Regions from separate parts of the Sphingobacterium sp. BS-2 genome, predicted to be linked through region 3. Evidence: riboswitches for the same ligand, from Rfam matches in the RefSeq annotation. Region 3 holds a riboswitch; each other region holds the start of a gene.
The links. Region 3 has a riboswitch for S-adenosylmethionine ahead of ACK2WI_RS06750 (5-oxoprolinase). Riboswitches for the same ligand answer to the same signal wherever they lie in the genome.
Positions count from the first base shown of each region.

Region 1: it holds a riboswitch for S-adenosylmethionine, as region 3 does, so the genes downstream of both, ACK2WI_RS09620 (O-acetylhomoserine aminocarboxypropyltransferase/cysteine synthase family protein) here and ACK2WI_RS06750 (5-oxoprolinase) in region 3, are expected to answer to the same signal.
Region 2: it holds a riboswitch for S-adenosylmethionine, as region 3 does, so the genes downstream of both, metE (5-methyltetrahydropteroyltriglutamate--homocysteine S-methyltransferase) here and ACK2WI_RS06750 (5-oxoprolinase) in region 3, are expected to answer to the same signal.
Region 4: it holds a riboswitch for S-adenosylmethionine, as region 3 does, so the genes downstream of both, ACK2WI_RS16460 (methylenetetrahydrofolate reductase) here and ACK2WI_RS06750 (5-oxoprolinase) in region 3, are expected to answer to the same signal.

Region 1 covers NZ_JBIXGO010000017.1:184,998-190,673, reverse strand. The annotation lists gene dapA (4-hydroxy-tetrahydrodipicolinate synthase) at 1-356, shown strand, start outside; gene ACK2WI_RS09625 (hypothetical protein) at 447-878, shown strand; SAM riboswitch class I at 1,102-1,215, shown strand; gene ACK2WI_RS09620 (O-acetylhomoserine aminocarboxypropyltransferase/cysteine synthase family protein) at 1,454-2,761, shown strand; gene metX (homoserine O-acetyltransferase) at 2,806-3,867, shown strand; gene ACK2WI_RS09610 (homoserine dehydrogenase) at 3,867-5,048, shown strand; gene ACK2WI_RS09605 (sigma-54 dependent transcriptional regulator) at 5,641-5,676, opposite strand, start outside.
Region 2 covers NZ_JBIXGO010000012.1:61,595-67,270, reverse strand. The annotation lists gene metE (5-methyltetrahydropteroyltriglutamate--homocysteine S-methyltransferase) at 1-1,221, opposite strand, end outside; SAM riboswitch class I at 1,297-1,395, opposite strand; gene ACK2WI_RS05190 (response regulator transcription factor) at 1,666-2,355, opposite strand; gene ACK2WI_RS05185 (sensor histidine kinase KdpD) at 2,374-4,245, opposite strand; gene ACK2WI_RS05180 (hypothetical protein) at 4,372-4,755, shown strand; gene pyk (pyruvate kinase) at 4,818-5,676, opposite strand, start outside.
Region 3 covers NZ_JBIXGO010000015.1:82,311-87,986, forward strand. The annotation lists gene ACK2WI_RS06735 (threonine aldolase family protein) at 3-1,037, opposite strand; gene ACK2WI_RS06740 (DUF937 domain-containing protein) at 1,131-1,802, opposite strand; gene ACK2WI_RS06745 (DUF2891 domain-containing protein) at 1,869-2,966, shown strand; gene ACK2WI_RS06750 (5-oxoprolinase) at 3,137-3,400, opposite strand; SAM-I-IV-variant riboswitch at 3,462-3,556, opposite strand; gene rpoN (RNA polymerase factor sigma-54) at 3,604-5,067, opposite strand; gene ACK2WI_RS06760 (transglycosylase domain-containing protein) at 5,295-5,676, shown strand, end outside.
Region 4 covers NZ_JBIXGO010000021.1:64,548-70,223, forward strand. The annotation lists gene ACK2WI_RS16455 (DUF2723 domain-containing protein) at 1-1,411, opposite strand, end outside; gene ACK2WI_RS16460 (methylenetetrahydrofolate reductase) at 1,742-2,698, opposite strand; SAM riboswitch class I at 2,746-2,846, opposite strand; gene rimM (ribosome maturation factor RimM) at 3,026-3,553, opposite strand; gene ACK2WI_RS16470 (30S ribosomal protein S16) at 3,688-4,224, opposite strand; gene ACK2WI_RS16475 (UvrD-helicase domain-containing protein) at 4,436-5,676, shown strand, end outside.

The DNA.
Region 1 (5,676 bases), on a different contig from region 3:
AGATCCTTCGTGACAAACCCAAGGAATTCCTGTTGATTTCTGGGGATGATCCTGTTACATTGCCGATGATGGCGATGGGTGCCGCTGGAATTATTTCGGTGGTTGGCAATGCCTACCCAACCAAAGTTTCTGCCTTGGCTCATTTATGCCGCGAAGGAAATTATGTGGAGGCCAGAGCCATTCATTTGGAATTATTGAAGATCATTGACCTTTGTTTCATTGAAGGAAATCCAGCTGGTGTAAAATACATCTTGGAAAAGAAAGGCATTGGCAAAGACCATGTTAGGTTGCCATTGGTTCCGGTAAGTGATAAAACCAAAGCAGCCATAGATGCAGAGATGCAGCTACTAGGTTAAAAAAAATATAAGGTTGGCAATGAAAATTCGCCAACCTTTTTTATTTTTAGGTATTCTTTTTGTTACCAAATAGAAACTGAATCAAAAAAAATGGAAACATCAAACCAACAACCTAGCACTAAGGGTTCAAAGTTCAAAAAATTCATTAGCTGGTTTTTACTCATCCTATTTCTAGCCTTTGCTGGATTTGTTTATTTCAAATATTATTTTGTATTTGGAGAAGGCGTTAAATCTGGGGTTTTGAATTATGCGGTAAAAAAGGGAAATTTATTCAAGACTTATGAAGGTAAGCTTATCCAAGAGGGCATTCGTTCGCAGAAGACCGGCACTGGGCTGTCGAGCAATGAGTTTGAATTTTCCATTGAAAACGATTCAGTTTTCCATATCTTGGAACTGAATAGCGGAAAAGCTTTCGACCTACACTACAAGGAATATCATGGTGTTTTGCCTTGGCGAGGAAATACAAGATATGTAGTGGATAAAATTATACAAATGCGTGATGCGAAGACAACTACTTTTTAGTTGATCGGAAAAACATATCAGAAAAAAATTGGGGCTTCAACCGACGTTAGAGAAGGGACTAACAAAGGTTGAAGCCCTGGTCTTTATAGGGAAATTTAGTTTTGTGGGATGCCAAAGAATAAACTTTTCAGAAAAAGATTGCAAAATTAAATTTCGTGAACTATATTTGCGGAGTACTTCGATAGTGGTACGCTAATCATTACCTCTCTAAAAAGATGGTCTTGATTTATAAAGAAGTGGCGAGAGACTGGCTCAATGACCCACTGGCAACCTTCAATAAGGATTGAAAAGGTGCCAATTCCTGTCCGAGGCAATAAAGCCCAGGAGCATATAAATGAAATAGACTATGACTTCAAAATTTTCAAAATCGGAATTAGTATATCTTGTTGGAAAACCAGCAACAGATTCCAGTATTCAATTTATTTCCAGCTGTATTATTTGCATTGCCCGAATGCGATAGTCGTCCCTATGTTCAAGCACTAAGCACTAGTGCAAAAATTTAGTACCGACGACCAGAAACACAGCAAGGAGAGAATCATCTATTCAATTTACTAACATCTATAATCAACATAAAAATGGCAGACAACAAGAATCTTAAATTTGAAACACTACAAGTGCACGCAGGTCAAGACGTAGACCCTACAACTGGATCAAGAGCATTACCTATATATCAGACTACCTCATACGTTTTTGAAAATGCAGAACATGGAGCAAACCTTTTTGCCTTGAAGCAATTTGGTAACATCTATACCCGGATCATGAATCCTACCACGGATGTTTTCGAAAAACGTATCGCAGCTTTAGAGGGTGGTGTTGCAGCGGTTGCTGTTTCTTCAGGACAGGCAGCCCAATTCCTAGCTTTGACCAATATCCTTGAATCCGGAGAAAACTTTGTTTCAGGATCCAATCTATATGGCGGTACTTACAATCAGTTCAAGGTTTCTTTTAAGAGATTAGGCATTGAAGCAAGATTTGCTGAGGATTCAGATCCTGATAAAATTGAAGCATTGATCGACGATAAAACAAAAGCGATCTATGTGGAAACGATTGGGAACCCTAGTTACAATATCCCCGATTTCGAACGCATCGCATCGGTTGCTAAGAAACATGACCTACCATTGATCGTAGACAATACTTTTGGTGCCGGCGGTTATTTGTTCAAACCATTGGAGCATGGTGCTAACGTGGTGGTGGAATCGGCAACAAAATGGATCGGTGGACACGGAACTAGTATTGGTGGTGTGATTATCGATGGTGGAAACTACAACTGGGGGAATGGTAAATTCAAACAATTCTCGGAGCCTTCTGAAGGATACCATGGTTTAGTATTTTCCGATGTATTCGGTGAAGGTGGACCATTTGGAAACATTCAATTTGCTATCCGCGCTCGCGTTGAAGGATTAAGAGATTTCGGTCCTGCCCTATCTCCATTTAACTCATGGCTTTTGGTGCAAGGTCTGGAAACTTTGTCGCTACGTGTACAACGCCATGTTGACAATACCTTGGAAATTGCACAATGGTTGGAAGCACATCCTCAAGTTGAGCAAGTAAGCTACCCAGGATTGAAAAACCACCCGTACCATCAGAATGCACAAAAATATTTGAAAAACGGATATGGTGCGGTATTATCATTCACCATCAAAGGTGGAGTTGATAAGGCGAATGAGTTCATCGATTCATTGGAATTGATCAGCCATTTGGCGAACGTAGGAGATGCGAAATCCTTGATTATCCATCCTGCGGCAACGACACACCAACAATTGAGTGCAGAAGCGCAGAAAGCAGCTGGAGTAGCTCCAGGTCAATTGAGGCTTTCGGTGGGTATCGAGCACATCGACGATATTAAAGCAGACTTAACACAAGCATTTGACAAAATCAAGTAAGTGGGGGCTTAACTGATTTTTTAGGAGGAAGATAATTAAAGAGAATGAGTGTAAAGACTTTCGGATATAGCCAAGACTTCGAATTAGAGAGTGGAAAAAAACTGGCAAATCTACAGATAGCCTACCATAGTTATGGTCAGCTAAATGAGGATAAGTCCAATGTGATTTGGGTATGCCATGCCTTGACTGCAAATTCAGATGTTTTTGACTGGTGGCCAGGATTATTTGGCGAGAATGAATTATTTAATGATAAGGATTATTTTATAATCTGTGCCAATGTATTGGGCTCACATTATGGGACGACGAATCCCCTATCCATTGATCCTGACACCAACCTACCCTATTATTCAGACTTCCCTCAATTCACGATTAGAGATATTGTTAAAGCACATGGACTATTAGCTGATCATCTAGGGATCCAAGAGATCAACACCTTGATTGGAGGATCTCTAGGCGGTCAACAAGCTTTGGAATGGACCGTATCCAAAACCATAAAGATCCATAATCTAATAGCCATCGGCACGAATGCGTTTTTCTCGCCTTGGGGAATCGCATTCAATGAAAGCCAACGCCTAGCTATCGAAGCAGACGCAAGTTTTAAAGAGAAAAAGGATGATGCCGGCTTGAATGGTCTAAAGGCGGCCCGCAGTATGGCATTATTGTCCTATAGGACTTACAATGCCTATGGAACGACCCAAGTGGAATCGGACCATGATAAAACGGATGCTTACAAGGCATCCTCCTACCAAGCCTACCAAGGCGATAAATTAGTCAGAAGATTCAATGCCTTTTCCTATTGGTATTTGACCAAGGCGATGGATAGCCATCATCTAGGCAGAGGCCGTGGTCAGGTGGAACAAGTACTAAATTCCATTGAAGGGGTAAATACCCTGATCATTGGTATTCCATCGGACGTGCTATTCCCTCCTCAGGAACAGGAATTCATCGCGAAGCATATTCCTAATGCGGAATATTATGAACTGCACTCCTTTTTTGGACATGACGGCTTCTTGATCGAAACTAAAACCCTGACTCAAGTTATAGGCAACTTTCTTGAGAAACATAATACAAAAGCAGAAAATCACTTAAATTTAATTAAAGAATAATGAGTAAGAAACTTACCATCGGGATGTTTGGATTTGGTGTGGTGGGACAAGGTTTATACGATATCATAAAGACAAAGAACCTAAACTTAGAAATCAAGAAATTTGTTATCAAAAACGCAGACAAAAAAAGGACCTTGCCTGCGGAATTGTTTACCACAGATGCCAATGCTATTCTAGAAGATCCTGAAATCAATACCGTGGTGGAATTGATCGATGATGCCGAAGCTGCTTTTGAGATTACAAAAAGAGCACTGACAACAGGAAAGAATGTTGTTTCTGCCAATAAAAAAATGATTGCCACCCATTTAGAGGAATTGACCGAGATCCAAAACCAACATGGCACTTCCCTATTGTATGAAGGCGCTGTGTGTGGCAGTATCCCTATTATCAGAAACCTGGAAGAATACTATGACAATGAGCTTTTGCACTCTGTAAGCGGTATCTTCAATGGTTCATCCAACTATATTCTTTCCAAGATCTTCAACGAAAACCAAAGCTATGATGAGGCTTTGAAAAAAGCGCAGGAGTTGGGTTTTGCAGAAACGGACCCCACATTGGATGTTGGCGGATATGATCCAAAATACAAATTGGCTATTGTAGCTTCCCACGCTTATGGCATTTATATCAACCCAGATGAGATCCTTAACTTAGGGATTGATACCTTAGGGAATGCGGATATCCGATATGCACGAGAGAAAAACTACAAAATCAAGTTGATTCCTTTAGCTAAAGAAATCACTAATAATCAGGTTGTGCTTTATGTACTCCCTAAATTCATTTCTAAAGGCAATATATTGCGAAATGTAGAAAATGAATACAATGGTGTATTGGTAAAAGCTGCATTTGCGGATGAGCAATTTTTCTATGGAAAAGGAGCTGGCGGTCACCCAACAGGATCTGCTGTGCTATCTGATATTGCTGCATTAAGATATGATTACAAATATGAGTACAAGAAACATTTAGAGGCTCAACAGGTTGAATATTCAACTGATTATGCGCTAAAAGCTTATTTCCGCTATGAGGACGAAGATGTATTGGAAAATATTGAGTTTATCAGTATTTCAGAAAGATTCTATAGTGATGATCACAAATATGTGATTGGAACCATTAATCTCCAAGAAATCATTGCAAAGCGAGAGATTATCCATCAACAAGGAAATTTCTTGGCTGAAATCATTTAATTCCATTTTAAATTAAGATAGAAAGTGTTTTTCCTGTAAAGGATTAACACTTTTTTTATTCTGCAACGCTTTCATTTTAGGTCATAAAGCATGGAAGAGCATCCCACAAAAATGTTTTGTTTCTGAAAGTTTTTGTTTTTTAGAAAAATAAAGCCTGGAAGCGGATAATATTTGCATTCTAAAGGTAACATTATCATTACATTAACAGATTTTGGCATTCAATAGGTTAAATAATTGTTAATACATTTGCTTTGTCATGGTTTTTGCATTATATTATTCGCATATTATTATATAAACTTAAAAATCAATTGATCATGAGAAAGTGGAATGTGTTAGTACTACTAAATGCAGTATCTATTGGTTTGTTTGCACAGGACAACACCAACGCTAGCACGAGTGAGGGATCTGCATTACCGTATTTAATAATCGGAATTATTGTTTTAACCGTTGCTATATACATGTTATATAGCCGACAAAAACGGAAATTCAACGATTAACAACGTATTAAAATATACGTATAATAAGAAAAGGCCTGATTAGATCAGGCCTTTTTCGTTGTATTGTGTTTGTATTATATTTCAAGATATTATGCTTAGTCTCTTTTCAGTCCGAATTTTTCGATCTTACT
Region 2 (5,676 bases), on a different contig from region 3:
CTCAGGTCTGTGGATCAATGGAGATGTACGGCGGCTTTCAGCAGCTTCTTTGTTTGCTTCGAAACGTTTTTGGGTTTCAGCATCCACTTCACCTTCAGCCAATACAGCTAGGTCTTTTACTTCAGCTAATTTCTGTTTAGCGAATGCTAACCAGTTTTTCACTTCAGCAGGTAGAGACTCTTCATTGTTCTCATTGTCTAGATCAAATGGAACATGCAATAAAGATGAAGAAGGAGCAACCCATACGCGGTCTTTTCCTAAAGCATCAACTGCTTGTTTGATTTTTTTCAATGAGTTTTCGTAGTCGTTTTTCCAAATGTTACGGCCTTCAACCACTCCTAAAGAAAGGGTTAGAGAAGCAGGAACTTTGGATAATATAGTGTCAAGTTGGTTTTCACCACGAACTAAGTCAAGGTGTAACGCATGCACAGGAAGATTAACAGCGATGTCTTCGTTGTTTCCTAGTGCCTCGAAGTAAGTGGCAACGATTAATTTAATGCCTTTGGCAGCAGCAGCTAACTTTTCGAAAACTTTTCCGTAAAGTGCTTTTGTAGCATCATCGATATCCAAAGCCAAGAAAGGCTCGTCGATTTGAACATATTTTGCGCCAGCATCAGCAAGTTTAGCCAAGATCTCTTCGTATACCGGAAGTAATCTGTCGATTAGATCGATACGGTTAAAACCAGCTTCTTTTTCTTTACCTAGCAATAGGTAAGTGATAGGGCCAATCAGGACAGGTTTAGTTTCGATACCTGATTGTTTAGCTTCATTGTATTCGCTTAGGAATTTCTCTGAAGTCAGTTTGAATTCTTGGTTTTTCACGAATTCAGGAACGATATAGTGGTAGTTGGTATCAAACCACTTCGTCATTTCCATAGCAGTTACATCCACGCCACCTTCTTGGAAACCACGAGCCATCGCAAAATATAAGTCTAGGTTATATTGGCGATCGATTTTGTTCAAAAGGGAGTTGTAACGAGCCGGGATAGCTCCAACAGTTAAGGATAAGTCTAGGACTTGGTCATAGAATGAGAAATCATTAGATGGGATCAGTTCGATGCCAGCATCTTTTTGAGTCTTCCAATTGCTTTCACGGATTTTAAGTCCAGCCTGCAATAATTCTTCCGCGCTGATTTTCTTTGCCCAGTAAGCTTCATTAGCTTTCTTCAGTTCACGGAAAGCACCCACACGTGGGTAGCCTAAATTGTTTGTTAATAGCATATAGTTCTCTACTAAATTAAATAAATTTCAATAAGTCTTTTTGCTAAGAGAAGGCTACCTAGGATTCCTGTAACCAGCTTATCTTTCCCAATCGGGGTAGAATGTAGCACCTTGTCAAGAGACAGGTTGCTAAGGCTTCATCGGGTCTAGTCCCTCTGCCTTTCTCTATAAGCGTCGGCTAAGTTATGGATAAGATTTTTATTTTCCAAGGAAAAAGATTTTTAGATATGAGAATTGAGATATGAGAAAGCGAGGGGTTTCAATATTTTAGTTCTTTGAGTATGAGAGAAATCATGGTTTAAAAGTAGATGGATAGAATTCTATCAAAAAAGGGGCAAAAATACTTTTGCCCCTTTATATATTTTGATTTTGTATATGTTTAAAATATCAAGCATTGGTGTTGCTAATATCTCATATCTCACATCTCTTATCTCACATCCATCCTTAGCTAACCAACAACTTATACCCCTTGCCATGCACATTGACGATCTCCACGTTTGGATCTTCTTTGAGGTATTTTCTTAGTTTACTTAAGAATACATCCATGCTGCGGCCGGTGAAGTAGTTGTCATCATGCCATATTTTGATCAAGGCTTCTTCGCGGGTCAAGACATCGTTTTTCTTAAGACAAAGTAAGCGCAGTAATTCGGCTTCTTTGGTAGAAAGTTTTTGTTGCTGACCTTTGTAAGAGATGATCTGGCTGGTATAGTCGAAGAAGTAATCACCGATTTCAAACTTGTCCGATACCTCTTCTTCTTTGTCCTTGGAAGCTCTTTTTAATAGCGCATTTATTCTCAATAAGAGTTCTTCTACACGGAAAGGCTTAGTGATATAGTCATCACCACCTAGTTCGAAGGCTTGGGTTTTATCCTCCATCATTCCTTTTGCCGTAGCATAGATGATAGGTACCGTTTGATTGATCTTACGGATATCCTTACCAAGGGAGAAGCCGTCTTTTTTGGGCATCATGACATCCAAGATGCAAAGGTCAAATTCCTCTTTGCGGAAGGCATCCATTCCTTCTTGACCATCTGTACAAAGTACGACGTCAAATTTTCCTTTTAATTCAAGATAATCCTTCAGTAATTCGCCCAGATTAGGATCATCTTCTGCTAATAATATCTTTTGATTCATACTTTTCTCTTTCTTATGTTATGCTACTTCCTTGGATGCGTCCTTTAAAGGAAGAGTTACTTCAAATTGTGTGCCTTTATCTTTTTCGCTTTTAACGGAGATTTTTCCGTTCAGTCTTTTGATGATATCGTTAACATAGCTTAGACCTAGTCCGAAGCCTTTCACGTTGTGGATATTTCCCGTAGGTATGCGATAGAACTGATCAAATATCTTTTCCTGTTGGTCCTTGGTCATTCCCATGCCCTTGTCTGCAACGGATATTACGATAGTGTTCCCTCTATTAAAAGTCTTAAAAGTGATTTCTGGTTTTTCTTGAGAGTATTTAATTGCATTATCCACCAGGTTGAACATCACATTGGAGAGGTGAAGTTCATCACCGACAACCAGGTCATTTCCTGCTGATATGTCGATGTTCAGGGTGCCATCGGCCTTGTCCATCTGTAGGCGCATGCTCTCTAGGACCGCATTGGCCAAGGAGTTGATATGCACATTGGTGCGCTCGATTTTTAAGTTTTCTTTCTCCAGTCGGGCGATGTTCAGCACGCGTTCGATATGCGAGCCTAAACGGACGTTTTCATCGTAGATAATGTTTGCTAGTTTATTGACACGCTTGCCATCTGCTGATATTTCAGGGTCACGCAAGGACTCGCTGGCGATCATGATGGTGGCAACCGGTGTTTTGAACTCATGGGTCATGTTGTTGATGAAATCGGTTTTCATCTCTGACATCTTCTTCTGCTTGAAGATGATGCTCAGGGTATAGGCAAAACATCCAATCAATAGCGCTAATAAGGCCAGGATGGTCGGGAATAACCAATAGCCCATGGTTTCAGCAATTATCCCGCCTTTGTTTGGGAAATGTATGCTGAGCTCACCTGGCGCATTTCCTCGGTCACCTTGGAATAGCCTAGCGGTATAGATCAATGGATTATTGACTTCCTTGAGTTGCTCGTTGTTGAATTGATAGACCCCTTGGAAAACGGGCATTTTATTGAAATCCTTGATCTCCATAACGAAGGAGGATTTAATGCCTCTTTCTTGAAGTTCATGGATCAAGAGATTGACGGTTTTCTTGCCGTTGATACGTTCCGCCAATGGTCTTTTGGATAATTCCATACCCATGGCAACATCAGCAATTACAGAGCTTTTCTTGCCCCCTAACATGGCGATGGTATCATATAGCGTTGCGGCTTCCGATAGGCGCTGTCCTCGCAGGTTATTGAGTTTGATCTCCAGTTCTTCGATCTTAGATAAGGTCTTGGAATCATAGCGGGGAGGGAGGGTCCTGATCTGGTAGGCAATTGCTTCTGTGGAAGGTGGGTTGAATACGGGGATCAGGTATCGGGTGCTATCGTCTTTTTGGGCAACCCTGGGAACTACTCTGATGGCTTCCACATTGGTGAACTCTCCAATGGTGTTGTCCGAGGTAAGTCCTTGTTCCAAGGTAATTCGCACAAGGTGCTTGTATTCTTTTCTCTTTAAATAAGTTTCATAGAAATCATTGCTGATAGGGACAGCAGGGAATTGCTGGTTCAGTTCTCTTTCCAAGAAATTGAATCTGGTGGTATGCGCAAAAGCCCTTCTCTGCAAGGTCTTGATGCTGTCTTGATATTGAAGCTGTAGAGCAAGGATCTTCTCGTTCTTTTGGATACGTTCTTGGTCAATCCTGAACTTCTCTTGGTTCAAGCGTTCCTGCTCCCTTGCGAAATCATAGATTTCTTGGCGTTCGATTTTATTGGCCACGGCCGATAAGGAGGCCTTGACTTCCTCATCAAATAGTTTGGACTCCTTGATAAAGGATTCCCGCACAAAATAATATTGCATCGCCATTACGCCAATCAGCGCAATGGACATAAGCCAAATAATCAATGCAATACTTCTTTTTTTCATTTGTTACAAAAGTAATAAGGGAAAACAGCTAATTTTCTCATTTAACACATTTTAACAGCAATATTTTAGCTTTTTTAGCAGAATAGGATTTCCTTTGTTAAAGAATTATGACTTAAGGCACTGATTATGAAAAAATTCATCTTGATTTCTATCTTATTGTTGATTTGGGTGATTCCTTCCTCAGCTCAAAATACTCAAAATATTCAAAAAAAGAAACCATTAGAATTTAAATGGGATGGCAACTCCAAGGATAGTTTAAAGAGGTTCAACATTCCTTTGCTGGATTCTTTGGATAAATCGATAGAGATCCCGAATGCCTATAAGGGCCAGAAGGGGTTGCTTTCGACTCCAAACGCTATACAAAAGCAACAGGATGATACGGTGATCTTGGAGAAGAAACTGTCAGGAGGGGAGAGCGTGAGGATGCCAGGGACACAGAAACTGGAAGAGAGTGGCAAAATTATCAAACAAGACCCTGAGACGGTCAAATCGCCACTGATAAAGAAGTGATTGAAAAATATATGCATAAAAAAAGAGCCTCAAAGGGGCTCTTTTTTTATGTCTTCTTGTAATTATTTTACTTCAGAAACACGGATTGTGTTTGTTCTACCTTTCTCATGAAGAGGGGTAGAGGAAGTGTTGATTACGATCTGACCAGGTTCTACCAAGTGACGTACTTTCAATAAGTCGTTCACATCTTGGATCGTACCATCAGTAGATTCATATTTTTCGTAAATGAATGCTTTCACACCCCAGCACAAGCTAAGCGTACGCAACAAAGTTTTGTTACCAGTGAACACATAGATGTCTGCATCTGGGCGGTAGCTAGAGATTTCCATGGCCGTATAACCAGAAGAAGTCATGACAGCAATTGCTGACGCATGAGTTTTCTCCGCCAAGAAGATCGATGAACTACAGATAGCATCAGGAATACGAGTAACTGGAACAGTTCCCAATTGCTCTTTTTCGCTGTAGTAAGGGTATGAAGTCGCTTCAACATGGGTAATAACTTTCGCCATAGTCTCGATAACGATCTCTGGGAATTCACCAACTGAAGTTTCACCACTCAACATCACGGCATCAGCACCATCGATTACCGAGTTAGCCACGTCATTTACCTCTGCACGAGTAGGGCGAGGGGTAGTGATCATACTTTCCAACATCTGGGTAGCAATGATAACCGGTTTTGAAAGGTTACGACATTTTTGAGCGATGATTTTTTGAAGTCCTGGTACTTCTTCCATTGGAAGTTCAACACCTAGGTCACCACGAGCAACCATGATCGCATCCGTAGCTTCGATAATGCTGTCGATATTTTCGATAGCCTCAGGCTTTTCGATTTTTGCGATTACTTTAGCGTGAGAACCTTTTTGCTTGATGATTTCTTTACATTGTTTGATGTCTTCAGCAGAACGCACGAAAGACATAGCG
Region 3 (5,676 bases):
ACCTAAAATGCTTGCGGAAGATCTGCGATAAACTGATCAATTGTTGTCTCTGGAGTAGCCCAAGAAGTCACAAGGCGTACTATTGCCTTATCTTGATCTAACTTCTGCCATACATAGAATTCATATTTTTTATGGAGTTCTTTGATAATAGGGTAAGGGAGAATCGGGAAGATCTGGTTGCTGACCGGGTTACTAGAGAATTCATAGCCTTTGGATTGGAAAGCATTTGCTAATTTTGCCGCCATTTGATTGGCATGTTTTCCTAGGTCAAAAAATAGATTGTCCTCAAACAAGGCATAGAATTGAGCCCCTAAGATTCTACCTTTTGCCATTAATGCCCCTTTTTGTTTGATATAATAGTCGAAACCCTGAGCAAGTTCCTTGTTTTTGAAAACAATGGCTTCACCTAATAAGCCGGCATTTTTTGTGGCACCGATGTAGAATACATCGGCAAGATTAGCCAATTCTTCGATGTTTAGGTCGGCATGGGATGAGGTCAACGCTGTAGCCAGCCTAGCTCCGTCTACAAACAATAACAAGTTATTGGATTTGCAAAATTGGGAAATTTCCTCTAATTCAGCTTTACTATAGATACTTCCAATTTCAGTGCATTGGGAGATATAAACCATAGCCGGTTTGACCATGTGGTTATCGGTATGGTAATCTAGCGCAGCTTGGATTCCTTTAACAGCTATTTTACCATCCTGATTGGGAATACAATTGATTTTATGTCCTGTGTTTTCAATAGCTCCAGTTTCATGCACCTCGATATGTCCGGTATCAGCAGCAATAACTGATTCATAAGGTTTAAGGAGATGGCTGATGACCAGCATATTCGCCTGGGTTCCTCCAGAAACAAAATAGATTTCAGCATCGGGATTATTGATGCTTCTTTTGATGAAAGATTTTGCTTTTATGCTTAGGTTATCCTCTCCATAGCCTGTTTCTTGATCGAGGTTGGTTTGGATAAGGAGATTTAAGATATTGGGGTGAGCACCCTCACTATAATCGTTTTTGAAACTTATTTTAGATTGCATGTGTAAATATAATCGTTTTCAACATCGGAAGGAATAAAATAGAAAAAGGATTGATCAATCTGACCAATCCCTTTATGGTTGTATTTTATTCGATTATTTTCCAAACATACCAGCAAGGCTATCTAAGATATTGCCTTTTGCATTGTTGTCGTTCTTTTGATCAAAGAACTGTCCGACTAGATCGCCTAATCCACCAGCTATATTAGGTTGAGAAGAGCTAGCAGGGCTAGAGCCGCCTCCACCTAATACGCTTCCGATCAAGTCACCGATTCCACCTCCAGAAGCATTAGAAGAGCCTCCTCCTAGGATACTTCCTAATAGGTCGCCAATTCCTCCGCCGCCTGTTCCAGCGTCAGCTTGTTTCTTTTTGCCTAAATAACCCATTACCAATGGTGCCAATAGGGCTAAAATACCCCCAATTTTTCCCATACTAATACCAGATTTTTCAGAAAGGGACTGTTTTACCGTTTCGGTATTTCTACCAAAGATGTGGTTTACAATTTTGTCTTCATCCTCTGAAGGTCCTTGATTAAATAAGCCAGCTAAGTTATCGAAGATTCCACCAGAGTGTTTATCCAATGCATTTTGAATGCCTTGAGCCTGTTCTGGGCTTTTTTGGGCATTATAATTCAAGGCAGACATCATCAATGGGATAGCTGCTGAAACCACCCATTGGGTTTGGTTTTTATCAAGTCCTAATTTTTCTGATATTCCTTCAGTAGCCTGTGAACCAATGCTTCCTGAAATTAAGTCACTAATGTTCATATTGTAGATTGTTATTGTTTATAAATGTTATTTTTATAACTCAAATATATTGCCAATTTTACTAGTATGAAAATAATATGTTCAAACATCTTTTTGCTTGTAGTTCTTTTGTTCCAAGCATGTAATAATGTACCCAAAAAGCAAGATGAAGTGCCATTGGAAGATGTGAAATTGTCTTTCGAATTAGCGCAGCAAATTTATGCTATGCCAACCCATTGTATTGAAGTGGAATATCCTAATAAATTAGGGCAAGTATTGGGTTCTGACTCTGATCTTAAGTCGCCAAAAGCCCTTAGACCAGTTTTTTATGGCTGTTTTGATTGGCATTCTTCTGTACATGGGTATTGGTCCGTAATTAAATTGCTGAAGACTTTTCCTGAACTGGATAAAGATGGAAAAATGAGGCAAGTCCTAAATGCCCATATCACGCCTGAAAATGTGCAAACGGAAATAGCCTTTTTCAATGATAAAAACAATTTAAGTTTCGAAAGGACTTACGGTTGGGCTTGGCTGTTTAAGTTGCAGGAGGAATTGGCAGGGTGGAATGATGAAGATGGCAAAAAATGGAAAGTAGCTTTACAGCCTTTTGTGGATCTATTGGTACAACGCTATATAGAATATCTTCCAAAATTGGTTTATCCCATTCGTGCTGGACAACATGATAATTCTGCTTTTAGTTTATCACTTTCTTTGGATTACGCCAATGCAGTAGGGGATGAAGCTTTTAAAAAGTCAATCCAAGAAAACGCAATGCGTTTGTTCAAGAATGATAAGAACTGTGATCTTGCGTATGAGCCAAGTGGTTATGATTTTCTTTCTCCTTGCTTAGAGGAGGCCTATTTGATGAGTAAATTGATACCTAAGGATGAATATGTAACGTGGTTGAAAGGATTTATGCCAGGTTTGTTTGATCAATCCTTTGAACTAAAACCTGCTATTGTGAAAGATAGGAGCGATGGCAAATTGGTTCATTTGGATGGCCTCAATTATAGCCGTGCTGCATGCTTAGTAGGTATCAGCAAAATAGATCCAAGTCTAGGCCACTTAAAAAGCAATAGTATAGCGCATTTTAATTTTTCTATCCCTAATCTAAGCGCTGAAGATGATTACATGGGAAGCCATTGGCTAGGAACCTTTGCATTGTATGCAATTAGTAGGTATTAGAGAGTATTGAGATTTGAGATATGAATTAGTATTGAGATGTGAGATATGAGTATTGAGATATTAACTTTGCTATATCATTTATTAGTATTGAGATGTGAGTTATGAGTGCTAGGTTAATAACCTTACTATCTCACATCTCACATCTCACATCTCATATCTCAAATCTATTTTCAGCAAATCGGAATTAATTTATTTTCAGCCAATTTTACTGGGACGCTTTGGATTTGGGTGAAGCCGTCTTCGGTGCTGATGATGGCTGAAAGGTCGATACCACGATTGGATAATGCGGATATCAAAGCCGTCCTGAAAGCAGTTTTGTTGGCTCCCCAATTGGATTTTACCAAATCATTGTTTAATACGACTAATTCGTTGGTGGAATAGTGGTGGAATTTCTCCACTAAATGCTGATGTAAGGGTTTTGTTGTGTTCGACATACAATTAATGTTTAAAGGGTTTAACCATAATTGCATTCAGAGGAGTCTTAAAAGACCTTGCAATATTCGTTTATTTTGGCTTGTCGCCCGTATCGATTTACCACCGCGGTGTCTGTCACTCGGTTGGTATTGCATCTGCAATTCTGAATACTCTACAAACTTAGTAGATTATATTTTAATATGCAAGTATCTAATAAAAAAAATTATAACTCTTTTCTCAATCGAGCAACAGGGATGTTCATGGCCTCACGATATTTAGCTACTGTTCTACGCGCGATGGAATAACCTTTTTCTTTGAGGATCTCGGTTAGTTTTTCATCGGCTAGCGGTTTTCTCTTATCCTCGTTAGCAATACATTCTTCCAAAATTTTCTTGACCTCTTTGTTAGAGACTTCTTCGCCTGATTCTGTTTGGATAGCTTCAGAGAAGAAAGATTTTAGTAAAAATGTACCGAATTCGGTCTGAACATATTTGGAGTTGGCAACACGGGAGACTGTTGAAATGTCCATTTCGATCTTATCGGCAATATCCTTTAAGATCATCGGTTTCAACATCCTGTCATCACCAGTTAGGAAATAGTCGTATTGATATTCCATGATGGCATTCATGGTTTTCAATAGGGTTTGCTGTCTTTGTTTGATGGCATCGATAAACCATTTGGCGGAATCCAGCTTCTGTTTAACAAATTGAACCGCTTCACGCATCTTCTTGTCGTTCTTTTCGGCCTTTTCATAGTGTTCAAACATTTCTTGATAGGAGCGGGATACACGAAGCTCAGGAGCGTTTCTGCCGTTTAAGGTCAGGTGCAGCACGCCATCGTTGTTTGAAATATGGAAATCTGGGATAATCTGCAGTTGTTTACCTGCGACAGCACCTGAATCACCTGGTTTTGGATTCAGCTTTAATATTTCATTTACAATTTCCCTAAGCTCTTCGGAATTAACTCCTAATTGCTTTTCGATTTTATCGTAATGTTTCTTTGTGAACTCGTCCAAATAATTTTCAACGACTAACAAAGCCTGTTGGATAATAGGATTGCTCTGGTCTTTTTTACGTAGTTGGATGGTCAAGCATTCCTGAAGATTTCTAGCACCAATCCCCGGAGGATCAAAGCTTTGGACAATCTTTAGCATCTCTTCAACCTCATCTTCTTCGACAATGACATTTTGCGAAAAGGCTAAATCATCAATCAAGGAGAGGATAGGTCTTCTTAAATAGCCATCATCATCTAAAGAGCCGATGATTTGTTGGCCTAGAACATAGTCTTTGTCAGAAAGTGCTAATAAATCCAGTTGATTTTGGAGGTTTTCGAAGAAGGAGTCTTGAACAGCGATGGGGATTTCTTTTTTACCATCTTCATCATCATGGTCATAACCACCACCATAATCCTTATAATCGTCTTCTTGGATGTACTCGTCTACGCTGAATTCATCATCGTAGCTATTGTCTTCCATGTTGAAGTCGTCATCAGGGTCTTTGTCTGGGTATTCTTCGACAGGGTCGTTCATGTTGGTCAAACTACCATCTTCCAAGGCAGGATTCTCTTCAAGTTCTTCTTTGATGCGGGCATCTAATGATACAGTAGGTACCTGAAGCAATTTTATGAATTGAATTTGTTGCGGTGAAAGTTTCTGTAATAATTTTTGTTGTAGTGTTTGCTTTAACATGTCCCCGAATAATAAATCACGTAAAAATAGGGAATTATATTTAATAAGGTAAAGATGTTGTAAACAAAAGATAGTTTAGGTACAGTTTTTGCTATTATAAGTATCGGAAAAACAGCCTAGTTAAAAACCAAAAAACTCATTTGTTAAAATTCGTTAATTTTCATTTCAAGCTTCATTTTTGGGCAAATTGATATGATTTTTTCCAAAGTTTTGTTCATATTTACCGTATGTTTAAACGAGTCCGGAACAAATTTTTGCGTATCGCACTGATTGTTATTTACTTTATTATCTTATTTACTTGCGCGGTACAAATTAACTTCCTAGGCTTGTTCGGATCATCGCCTACCAAAAAAGAAATATTGTTGCCTGAACTAAATGTTTCTTCAGAGTTATTTACAGCGGACTCTGTTTTAATTGGTCGTTATTATAAGCAAGACCGTGATCCAGTTCCTTATGATAGTATTTCTCCCAATATCGTTAATGCCTTAATCGCTACTGAAGATGTTCGTTTTAGAAAACATCATGGGGTGGATTTTATTGGTTTGTTTGGAGGAGTTTTTTCAACCTTAAGTGGTTCTGACCGTGGTGCAAGTACTATTACCCAACAGC
Region 4 (5,676 bases), on a different contig from region 3:
CGTCCAATCCCGGAAGTCGCAATTCATCCAATATATTGATCCCCGAGATCCAATTGCCAGCGGTCAATTCCCCTTGGCTAGGGGTATCATTTTGTCGACCTACAAAATTCCACATGAAATAACGTGAATACATGTGGCCAACCTGATAATTGAAAAAGAACTTCATATTATCCAAAAAGGTCGGATTTTCACCATCTGCAAGGTTCAGGTATTGCTTATAGAAATCAGCATGTTTTTGGCTGTACAACCTCGGGAACAAAACTTCCTTATCATATTTATAGCCTTTGACATTATCAAATTTCTCATATCGTTCAGCATCTTTTCTGTAACCAGTGGATTCATTGACATCCAATACCTTTGAATTGAAAGTAGGTCCTTTGAACAAGGGCTCAGATTGGTATTGTTCCCGACTCAGATATCCCAAGAAGGAAAAAGCATTATCAGGATCATTGTTATTGAGGGAAATATTGGTTTGTGCACGAATCAACAGCATACTAAAAGAAGTGAAGCCGAAGAACACTAAACAAGTCCCCAATATCAGGAGATTTAAGATAGGCTTATTCCTCTTGATGGAATATACAATCCCGAATACTGCTGCCGAAACTAAGAGCAAGACAAACAAGATAATACCCGACCCAAAAGGCATGCCCAAGGAATTGACAAAGAACAAATCAAATCCTGCGGCTATTTTAACGGAATATTGAATGACTCCCCAAAGGATAAAGGCTAAGGCGAGAACTCCCCAAGCAAGGGCTTTTGCGGCTCCTTTCCAGGTTACATGAATAGATTTCCTAAAGTAAATCAAGAGTGCCAAGGCTGGAATAGTCAACAGATTCAAAAGGTGCACCCCAATCGACAAACCCATCACATAGGCAATCAGCAACAGCCATTTATTGGAATCTGGCTCATCCGCTCTCCTCTCCCATTTCAGGGCAAGCCAAAACACGATAGCCGTACACAATGAAGACATGGCATACACCTCGGACTCAACAGCCGAATACCAAAATGAATCGGTAAATGCATAGGCCAATGCACCTACAGCCCCAGCAGCAAAAACCTGCAGGTTTTGAAGCCTATTCCCTTCTGTCCTTCCCAAAAGAAGCTTTCTAGCCAAAGCCGTTATGGTCCAGAATAAAAACACAATGGTCAAGGCGGAACAAAATGCTGAACCTAGATTCATCCAAAGGGCAACTTGCTCCTTATTGCCGAAAGCCAAGTTTGAAAACAGATTCTGGATCAGAAGAAACAAAGGCGCCCCTGGCTGATGCACAATTTCCAACTTGTCCGAAGCGGCAATAAACTCGCCCGTATCCCACCAACTGATGGATTGATCCACAGTGAATGCATACAGTACAAACGCGATGATACCGCAAAGCCAGCCGAGAAAATTGTTGATTTTATTATAGCTCATAATTGTAGGTGATAAATGTTGTTTAAATTTAAAAAAGAATTATCTCCCACTTCCGTGATTAACATAATTTAACATGGAATCAGGCTGCTCTCCTTTTTCGAAAACAGCGAATTTATCGCTGGAATTTCGGGAGAACTAATAGCTTTTGTTTTACCCACATTCGGATTTCTTGCAATATGACTAAAATTTTATCCAAGCAATCTTCGAACATGTCTCGAACAAGCCTCGAATGAGACCCGAATATGGGATAAAAATATCACCTCGGTATAAACGGACAAAAGCGAATGAAATCATTCGCCTTTGTCTGTTATTTTTGCATCAGTTCTTTTATTATACTAATTTTTCAACGATCTTTTTAGTTGGTCCTGGATTACTCATGGTATAGAAGTGCAATACCGGAACGCCAAAATCGATCAGTTCCTTACATTGATGCACCAACCATTCCTCACCTACCTGCCTAACATCGGCATTGGTTTTACAAGCCTCGACCGCATCACTTAGGTCCTCAGGTATATCCAAGTGGAAGATCCTTGGTAGCGTGATCAATTGCTTTTTGGTGGTCAATGGTTTCAATCCTGGAATAATAGGAACATGGATATCATTTTCCCTACATTTCGTCACGAACTCTTTATATTTTTCTACGTTGAAAAACATCTGGGTAACGATAAATTCAGCCCCCATTTCTACCTTTTTCTTCAACCATTTAAAATCGGTATTGAAGTTTGGCGATTCAAAATGTTTCTCTGGGTAACCGGCAACACCTATACAAAAGTTGGTCTTTTCGGAGGAGCCGATATCTTCATGTAGATAAGATCCTTCGTTCATGTCCACGACTTGCCTCAACAGGTCAGTAGCATAGGCATGACCTCCAGCAGTCGGGATAAAGTCGGCATCGCCTTTTCTAGCATCACCTCTTAGGACCAACACATTATCGATACCTAAGAAGTTCAGGTCGATAAGTGCGTTTTCCGTTTCCTCTTTGGTGAAACCACCACAGATCAAGTGCGGAACGGCATCGACTTTATATTTACTCATTATGGCAGCACAGATGGCTACGGTTCCCGGTCTTTTTCTATAGGATACCCTTTCCAACAAGCCATTTGCATGTTGTTTGTACAGGTAATCCTCACGATGGTACGTCACATCAATAAAAGGAGGTTTGAATTCCATCAGTTCATCCATGGTTTGGAAGATACTTTGGATACCTTGACCTTTAGCAGGAGGTAACAGCTCAAAAGAATATAAGGTCTTGCCTTTAGCGTTCTTGATGTGATCTACGATTTTCATAAAAATATATTAAGGCTTAGAGAGAACACAGTGAACACTGATTCTTTGGCTTATCTTTCCCATTTTGGGGGTAGAATGTAGCACCTTGACTGGTGTCAGGTTGCTAAGGCTTCAGCGGGTCTAGTCCCTCTGCCTTTCTCTATAAGCGAGGGCTAATATCGTCAATAGCAAGGTAATCTCAAAATGTTTAAAGAAAAAACTTTTCGGATGACTATGAAAGCGAGGCCTTCGGGAATTGGAAAATGGAATCTGGAAATGGATGGGGTTAGGTATGATCATAAAAAAAGGGCGTCTTAAAAACGCCCATTCTATATCTAAAATATCTTATTAATCTTCTAGGTACATATCGATCAAACCTTCGGGAAGGTTCAATACGACAATCTTTTCTTCGGGGTCAATGCCGACGATAAAATCCTCGTTTAGGGGGAACATGGCATCTCGGCCATCGATATCTACGGTTGCGATAAATTGTTGCGGCATTTCTTGGACCTGTGTGATCTCGCCCAATTCGCCTTCAGTTTCTTCAATGGCGGTATAACCTACAAGATCATGATAGGTAAAATCATCAGGATCACGTACCGGCATTTTATCATTTGGCAGATAGATTTGCTTTCTAAGGAGCGGTTGGGCCTTGTCGATATGGTCCACATCTTCGAAATTGACATAAGCCGTGCTATTATTCTGAAATTTGATCTTTTCGACAAAGAATGGCACCAATTTCTTGTCCATCTCCAAGAAAACTACATCCAGATCAAGGTCCATATAGTTATCAAATTCAAAAAACAGCTGCAGTTCACCCTTCAATCCGCGGGATTTACTGACATAACCGATATAAAAACATTGATCTTTCGTCATATTCACAAATTAATTTCCAAAAATACGGAATTCTTTTTCTGTTCAGGGATTAGGGATAGCTAATCAAGGTAAAAAGGGAACAAAAAAGCCGGTTCATAGAATGATCCGGCCATTTTGAATACTTTATGAAGAGATTATCCTTCAGTTTCTTCTGTGTTTTCAGTAGCTTCTGCAGCTTCTTCTGCCTCTTCTGCAGCTGTTTCTTCAGCAACAGGAGCGTTTTTAGCAGCGATAGCAGCAGCTCTGTCTTCTTTTTTCTTAGCTTCAGCAGCTAAAGCAGCTTTCTTAGTTTCGTCTTTAGATTTCGCTAAGCCTGATTTCTTTCCTTCGATTTGAGCATCTTTACCTTCAGCCCATTTAGTGAAAAGTTCTTCAGCTTTTGCTTCATCAAAAGCACCTTTTTTCACACCACCTTGCAAGTGTTTTTTGTATAAAACACCTTTGTAAGAAAGGATAGCACGAACTGTGTCAGTAGGTTGAGCACCTTTGTTCATCCAGTCTAACGCTTTTTCGAAATCCAAAACGATTGTTGCTGGGTTAGTGTTTGGGTTGTAAGAACCTAAACGCTCGATGAACTTACCATCACGTGGTGAACGGCCGTCTGCTACTACTACGTGGTAAAAAGGTTTTCCTTTTTTACCGTGTCTCTGCAATCTGATTTTAGTTGCCATGTTTTTTCTTTATTTATGTATTCAACATATCCCCCGTTGCTACATGCAGGAGGGGACGCAAAGATACAAAGTATTATCAATTAATACAACAGAGAATTTAAAGCTGTTTTATCCTCAAAATAAGGGCTACTCCCGACCGATATTCTTGAAAAAGATTTGAGTAATCTGCTAATAATACCGATATTCAGATACTTCAAACCATAGTCATCTTATGCAAAGAATTGCTCCATTAAGGATTGTAAAGGCTTCCGCTGGATCTGGAAAAACATTTAGTCTCACTGTGCATTACCTGACACTACTGCTATCCAAAGAAAGCAGCTATCGGGAAATCCTTGCCGTTACCTTTACCAACAAAGCTACCGCCGAAATGAAAGGTCGGATCATGTCGGTCCTGCATGGCTTGGCGATCGGTAGCACAGCAAGTGACATTGAGCAGTACAGACAGCAACTATTACAGCAAAATCCACAATGGGATCCGCAAAGCATCCAGGAAAAAGCTAATCGGATCTATAGAAGGATACTCCATGATTACAGCCATTTTTCGGTAAGCACCATTGATGGCTTTTCGCAAAAAGTCATCCGAAGTTTCACCTATGAACTTAACCTCGATTCAGGTTATGCCATCGAGATGAACACCAATAAAGTGAAGCGTGACCTGACAGTCATGTTGAACCAACTGCTGGATGAAAGACCGGACCTATTGGAATGGATCATCAATTATGCAGAGCAAAAGATCGGCAAGAATGAGAATTGGAATTATAGACAGCAATTGATGAGCTTGGCTGGATTGATCTTCTCAGAAAACTTCCAGGAGTTTGATAGTTTTATGATTTCGGCTGATACCGACCGAATATTCAACTTACTCAACAAAGAAATTGACGAAAAGACCAATGCTTTTTTGGATGCTTTGGTCCAGGGAATAGAAACCTTCAAATCTGAATACCGCCGCTTGGGGGTGGATGATGCAGAGATGAAAGGCAAATCCAGGAACAAACTGGTCGCTGCAAGCAAGATCAACATAGACCCTAAAAAGGTTTCTACCTCTGATATCCAAGATAAGATATTTGACAAATTCTTGGTCTTGTTGGATAATGAAGAGCATTATTTAGACGATAAAAAAGCTGTCAGGTATGAATATATGCAAGGCATTCGTCCTGCATTGGATGCTATCTTATCCTTACAGCAGCATTTTGCAAATTATATTGCCTATCAAGCGGTGCAGACCAATCTGTATTTCTTAAGGTTACTCAAAGAAATGAGTGATCTACTGAGTCAATGGAGGAAGGAAAACTCTGCCCAGTTGATTTCGGATGCGCAGATATTACTGAACAAGCTGGGCTTGGACGAACACAGTGACCCTACCTTTATTTGGGAAAAAATAGGCAACCGATACAATTATTTTCTTTTTGATGAATTTCAGGATACCTCACGGATTCAATGGAAAAACTATAG